One region of the Arthrobacter sp. Y3221048 genome, then DNA from elsewhere that is predicted to be linked to it. Evidence: riboswitches for the same ligand, from Rfam matches in the RefSeq annotation. Region 1 holds a riboswitch; the other holds the start of a gene.
What was found. A riboswitch is a leader RNA that binds a small molecule or an ion and turns the genes downstream of it on or off. The one in region 1 is predicted to bind cyclic di-AMP.
Positions count from the first base shown of each region.

Region 2: another riboswitch for cyclic di-AMP. It lies ahead of AC5RVS_RS12335 (M23 family metallopeptidase); the one in region 1 lies ahead of AC5RVS_RS11875 (C40 family peptidase).

Region 1 is NZ_JBNHHX010000003.1:646,349-649,550, reverse strand. Features, by position in the region: gene AC5RVS_RS11875 (C40 family peptidase) at 373-1,269, opposite strand; cyclic di-AMP (ydaO/yuaA leader) riboswitch at 1,273-1,437, opposite strand; gene AC5RVS_RS11870 (aldehyde dehydrogenase family protein) at 1,861-3,202, shown strand, end outside.
Region 2 is NZ_JBNHHX010000003.1:747,817-751,018, forward strand. Features, by position in the region: gene AC5RVS_RS12330 (NlpC/P60 family protein) at 1-448, opposite strand, end outside; cyclic di-AMP (ydaO/yuaA leader) riboswitch at 552-725, opposite strand; gene AC5RVS_RS12335 (M23 family metallopeptidase) at 843-1,613, opposite strand; cyclic di-AMP (ydaO/yuaA leader) riboswitch at 1,619-1,831, opposite strand; gene AC5RVS_RS12340 (iron-dependent transcriptional repressor DtxR) at 1,930-2,625, opposite strand; gene serC (phosphoserine transaminase) at 2,873-3,202, shown strand, end outside.

The DNA of each region.
Region 1 (3,202 bases):
GAGAATCCTCGGGTGGAGTTCGTGCTGTTGCGGGCGGCCGGAAATAGCCCTAGAACGCCGAGCCTACGGCAGAGTAGTAGCTTAACCTGCCCCCGCTGACTCCTATTCCCAGAGCGCGGCAACCGCAAATAAACAACGACGCCGATGCTCGCCGCCGGGAGAAAACCTCCGACCGGCGGGGGAGGGCGCAGCGTGAAGAGTTCCCAATCGGGTCCCCTTAAAGAGGAGAAGCCCGCCGCGTGATACGAGGAGGCGAAGTCCTGCGGCGCGTTAAAAGAGGAGAAGCCCCGCCGGCGCATGGCCGACGAGGCTTCCCTGTGATCCTGGAACTGCCGTTGGGGGGAATGGCCGTTCCAGGGGCATGAGGGGTGGTTACATCGTGTAGTAACCGGTAACGGGCATGGCGTTCACGTCGTGCACCATGGTGCCCTGGCTCGGGTTCAGGGCGCTGATCATTTTGCCGTCGCCCAAGTAGATGCCCGTGTGGCCGCCGCCGTTCTGCACCACCAGGTCGCCCGGCTTCGGGTTGCTGGTCGGGGTCAGGGCGCTGCCCTGGTGCTGGCTGAGGCGGGGCAGGTCGACGCCAGCCTGGGCGTAGACCCACTGAGTGAAGCCGGAGCAGTCCCAGCCGGCGGTGGAGGTGCCGCCCCAGACGTACGGCGTGCCCTGACCGGACATGGCGATGTCCACGATGCTCTGGTTTCCGCTGGTGGAGGCGGGCTTGATGTCGGCGCTGGCCAGCGAGACCGTCGCGGCGTCTGTCGACGCAGCCAGGGTCGTAGCGGCTCCGCCGTTGCCCTGGGCTGCCTGGCCGCCACCGGACTGCGCGGATCCGGTCAGCGCGATCTGGTCGCCCGGGTAAATGATGGAGTAAGCGCCAAGGCCGTTGATGGCCAGCACGTCCTGCACATTTTTGCCGTACTGGGCGGCAATCGTGCCGACGGTGTCGCCTGCGACCACAGTGTGCGTGGTGGCACCGGCGTCGGCAGTGGAGCTGGTAACCGAAGCGCGCTCCACCTCGAAGCCGGCGTTGGCCGGAGCGGCAACGGTGCCGGTTACGTCGGCGGCACCGTAGGTCGGGACGGTGACATCGGCGGCAGCGTTGGCCGGCAGGCCGGCACCCAGCATCAGGCCACCGGCGGCCGTGACCACGGCGGCGCCGCGGCCGACGGTGCCGGCGCGGGATGAGACGGCGTGGGACAGACCGGCCACGGTGGTGTTGCGGACCGGGGTGGCACGGTGGCGTGCGCGATTGTTTTTGAGCAGCAAGAAGATACCTCTCCCAATGCCTGCGAGGTAAGCTGTCGGGTTCGGGTGGGAGTCACCCGGCCGTGCGGCAGCGCGGTATGCACTCCGTACGGCTTAACCCCAAGAGCCCCAAGAGGGGCCCGGAAAGTGGGTCCCCCGCCTCTGCCAGATGTCTAGCGAACGAACCCGGAAAGGCTGGCAGAGCTAGGCAATACCCTCCGAGGACATCAGCGGATGATCGCCGATGTGTTGAAAACAGTACATAACGGTTCGATAACTGTCCAAGCCCTGAAATTTACCTGTGGATAACCTGAGAGTCACCGAATGACACCGGCTTCCTGCTCCGGATTCAGGCGCAGTCGAGGGCGGTGGGGAGTACATCGGCAGGAACAAAATGGCCTCGATCGCACCGCTTTCCTGTGCCTTGGCGCCTTGAAGAGTGGGGAGCATCACGGCCGTCGTTGATCCGGGCCGTTCTCCCCTGCAACAGGGCGGCCATTGTCCGAGCACGACGGCGGGAGTAGGCTCCGCCTTATCCGGGCCGCGGGGACGGCCGGCGCTTCGGCTGTGGCCGGCGGCGTGGCCCAGCCACTTCGGAAAGGAATGAGCGCCATGCCCATCACACGTGAGTTGATCATCAACGGCGAGCACGTCCCGGCAGCCTCCGGCAAGACCACCGAGGACATCAACCCCTACACGGGCGAAGCCTTCGCCACTGTCGCGGCCGCCGGACCGGAAGATGTCACGCGAGCGGTCGACGCGGCGTCGGCGGCCTTCGACGCGTGGGCCGCGACGCCTCCCACCCAGCGGGCGAAGATTTTCCTGAAAGCTGCCGACCTGTTTGAAGACCGGATGCAGCAGGGCATCGAGTTGATGGCCGGCGAAGTGGGTGGTGTGGCGGTCTGGGCCGGTTTCAACGTCCAGCTGGCCGCCAACATCCTGCGCGCGGCAGCGGCAGCCACCACCGCACCTCGTGGCGACGTGCTGGCCACCGACCTGCCCGGCAAGTTCTCGTTCTCCGTCCGGCAGCCCTACGGCGTGGTAGCGGCGCTGTCTCCGTGGAACGCGCCGTTCATCCTGGGCATGCGGGCCATGGCCATCCCGATGGCCGTCGGAAACACCGTGGTGCTCAAGCCCAGCGAGGACGCGCCGCTGGCCTGCGGCCTGTTCCTGGCGGACGCATTGCTGGACGCGGGCCTGCCCGCTGGGGTGCTGAACGTCATCACGAATGACCGGGCGGACGCGAACGATGTGGTGAGCACCCTGATCTCCGACCCCCGCGTGCGCAACGTGAACTTCACCGGTTCCACCAAGGTGGGACGCATCATCGGCACGCTCGCGGCGCAGAACCTGAAGCCTGCGGTGCTTGAGCTCGGCGGCAAGAACTCCCTGATGGTGCTCAAAGACGCGGACGTCGACTACGCCGTGCAGGCGGCGACCTTCGGCGCGTTCATGAACGCCGGGCAGATCTGCATGTCGGTGGACCGCGTGATCGTGGACCGCAGCATTTCCGAGGAGTTCTCGAGCCGGTTCGCGGAGAAAGTCGCCACGCTGCCCACCGGGGACCCGATGAAGCAGGACACGGTGATCGGACCGCAGGTCACCCAGGCCTCGGCGGACCGGCAGTACGCACTGATCGACGACGCCGTGTCCAAGGGCGCGACGGTGCTGGCCGGCGGCGGGAAGGCGGCCCAAGCCGTGGTGCCCGCGACGGTGCTCTCCGGGATCACCGAGGAGATGCGGATCTACGACGAGGAGATCTTCGGTTCGGCGACCACCATCATGGAGGTGGACGGCCCGGAACAGGCGGTGAAGCTGGCGAACGACACGAACTACGGCCTGACCTCCGGTGTCATCACGGAGAACCTGGCCGAGGGCATCGAGGTGGCGCAGCGGCTCAAGACCGGCATTGGCCACGTCAACGACCAACCGGTGCTGGATGAACCGATGGCCC
Region 2 (3,202 bases), 100 kb from region 1:
ACACCTGCGTGCCGTAGGCAAAGAACTGTGCGGGGGCAAGGTCGCCCACCGCGAAGCCTGCCGCGCGCAGGGCGTTCTCGACCAGGGCGGTGCAGTCCTGGCCGACACCGATCTGGCCGTATGCGGCCGCGACGATGGCGCCGGCGGCTCCGCTGGCGGCAGCTTCGTCGGCCTTCTTGACGGTTTTGGTTTCGTTCGACCCGGCGTCGTTGCCGGTCGTGGGGGTGATCTCGTTGGAGACGGCCTGGACAACTGCCTCCGGCGCGGGGGTGGAGGTGATCCCCGCACGTTCGAAGGTCAGCTTCACGGCTGCGGAGGCCTGCACGGCTTCCACCTGCACGCGGGCCGGGGCGTCGACCCCTCGGTCAGCGCTGACAGCCTGGGCCGGGATGGTACCGGTCAAAACCAGGCCGGTAGCGGCGGCGATCACGGCACCCTGACGTCCCATGGTTCCCGCATTCGCGGACACAGCCTTGGAAATCGTCTCAAGCGGGCTCGTGCGGACGGGGGTCGCACGATGGCGGCCCGCAGTAATGCTCTTGGACACGGTCTGTACCTCTCCCAAATGCCTGCGAGGTGAGCTGTCGGGTTCGGATGGGAGTTCATCCGGCCGGCCGGCGTGCGGGCTGGTGGCCCGGGCCTGATCGGCTTTACCCCAAGGACACCGTGCGATGTCCGGGAAGTGGTTCCCCCGCCTCTGCCATGCGAATCGGTGCGAACGAACTTCGGGCGACGGCAGAGTTCGGCATTCCGCCCGAAGGTGCCAGGCTGTGGGCGACTGGCACGGGTGAAACCTTATAACAGTTTGCGGGTTGTGTCACGTTCCGGTTACGGCGTGTTGGTCACAGCCAGCCGGTGGGGTCCACCAGCTTGTCGTTGACCATCACTTCGAAGTGAAGGTGGCATCCGGTTGAGGCTCCGGTCGTGCCGCTTTGGCCCACCATCTCCCCGCGCTGCACGGTGGCGCCGACCGACGTGTCGATGGTGCTCAGGTGGTTGTAGGTGGTCTTCAGGCCGTTGCCGTGGTCCACCACGATCCGGTTGCCGCCGCCGCCGACCTGGAAGCCTGCCTCGACGACGGTTCCGCCGGCTGCCGCGTGGACCGGAGTGCCACAGGCTGCTCCATAGTCCTGGCCGGTGTGCAACTCCCCGGCATAGCCGGTGATCGGACTGACGCGGTAGCCGAACGGCGACGTCATGGTCATCTCGTCCATCGGCTGCGAGAGGGAACCTTCGCTGCTGACAACCTTGGCGTTGCTGCCGGAAGCGACCATGACCTGCTTCAGCTTCGTGTCCGGGTCGAACTTGCTGGTCAGCCCGGCACGCTCAAACGTCAGGCGCGCTTCGGTGGCGGCGGAGATGCTGCTGCTGGCGGCCGGAGCCTCCTGCGGGGCGTCGGCCGTGGCGCCGGCCGTCGTCGGGAGCATCACTGTCAGGGCCATCCCGGACGCGGCTGCGACGATCGCGGTTTTATGCCCGACGTCGCGTGCGGCTGCTGCTACCGGCGACGGCGCCGGCTGGGCGCGGCGGCGGCCGGGTGTCGCGGCACGTGGGCGTGAGTGTTCGACCGGGGCGGATGAACGGCGCCGTCCCGAGGCTTTGTGACCTGCCAAAATTCTTTACCTCTCCAAAGCGCCTGCGAAGTTAGCTGTCGGATTCGAGTCAAGAGAAAACTCGGCCGCACCGCACACAGCGTGAGTGGAACGATTCACCTACGCTTTGCCCGCTGCGGCTTCACCCCAAGGCAGCGTACAAACTGCCGCTTGGTGGGTCCTCCGCCCCTGTCTCACGGATACACGCCTCCGCCGACAGGGTTCGGCTTGCGGAGGGTGTGGGATCGATGTCTCGATACCCCGGTCAACTATACGTAAAACTCCCCGAAAGTAATAAATCCGTTATCCGTGGTGCGTGTATTTAGGGGACAACGTTTCATCGCATTGATACAAAGATGTGCGCGGCAACTTCCGGAGGCAGTTCCAAGGCACCGTCGATCCCCGGCACGCGCACGGAAATGTACTCGCCGGCGGTCTCCAGTTGAAGGCTTGCGCCGGGCTTCAAGCCGCCCTCTTCCAGCTGGAGCAACAGTTCCGGTTCCACCTGGATGGGCTCCGCCAGCCTGACTATGCTCACCTGTTTATCGGCCGTGTAGCTGCCCATGGCCTGTGCCAGATTGAGCACGCCGGAGGTGAACTCTTCGGCCGGCTGGCCCCCGAGCGCTTCCAAACCGGGGATGGGATTGCCATACGGCGAAACCGTTGGCCTGCCCAGCAGTTCGTAGAGCCGCTGCTCGACCCGCTCGCTCATCACGTGTTCCCAGCGGCAGGCCTCGTCATGCACGTAGGCCCAGTCCAGTCCGATGACGTCGGAGAGCAACCGCTCGGCCAGCCGGTGCTTGCGCATCACTTCGGTCGCTTTTCGCCGGCCCAGTTCGGTCAGCTCGAGATGCCTGTCGCCGGTGACGACCACGAGTCCGTCCCGCTCCATCCGCCCGATCGTCTGCGAAACCGTCGGGCCAGAGTGGCGCAGCCGCTCGGCGATCCTGGCGCGCAGCGCAACGATGTTCTCTTCTTCGAGCTCGAGGATAGTGCGCAGGTACATCTCGGTAGTGTCGATGAGATCAGTCAATGGCTTCTTGCTCCTCGGCGCGGTTAAAGGCTGCTCCAGCAGCATGCATGAGGGTGTTCTCCCCTCACCAGCCTAGCCTGTTTTCCGTGCCCGACCGGCAGCTACGCCGCGGGCTGACGCGCCATGCGGCCAACGCAACAATGCCGGGTTCAACTAACGGCGGCCCTTGGCGTTGGGGCAGAATGAAACGGGCGTTCAACGGCGAACCGCCATCGAGATCATTGCCCCCACGCCAGGAAAGGTATTCATGAGCGATACCCAGTCCATCAGCATTCCCGCCGACCTGCTCCCCAAGGACGGGCGCTTTGGCGCGGGACCGTCCAAGGTCCGTCCGGAACAGGTCGACGCCCTGGTCGCCGCCGGCCAGAACCTGCTGGGCACGTCGCACCGCCAGGCACCGGTGAAGAACCTCGTGGGCAGCGTCCGCGAGGGGCTTAAGTCGTTCTTTAAGGCGCCGGAGGGTTACGAGGTCATCCTGGGGGTTGGCGGCTCGACGGCGTTCTGGGACGTTGCATCCTTCGGACTGGTGGAGCAGAAGGCGCAGCACCTGTCCTTCGGCGAGTTCAGTTCCAAGTTC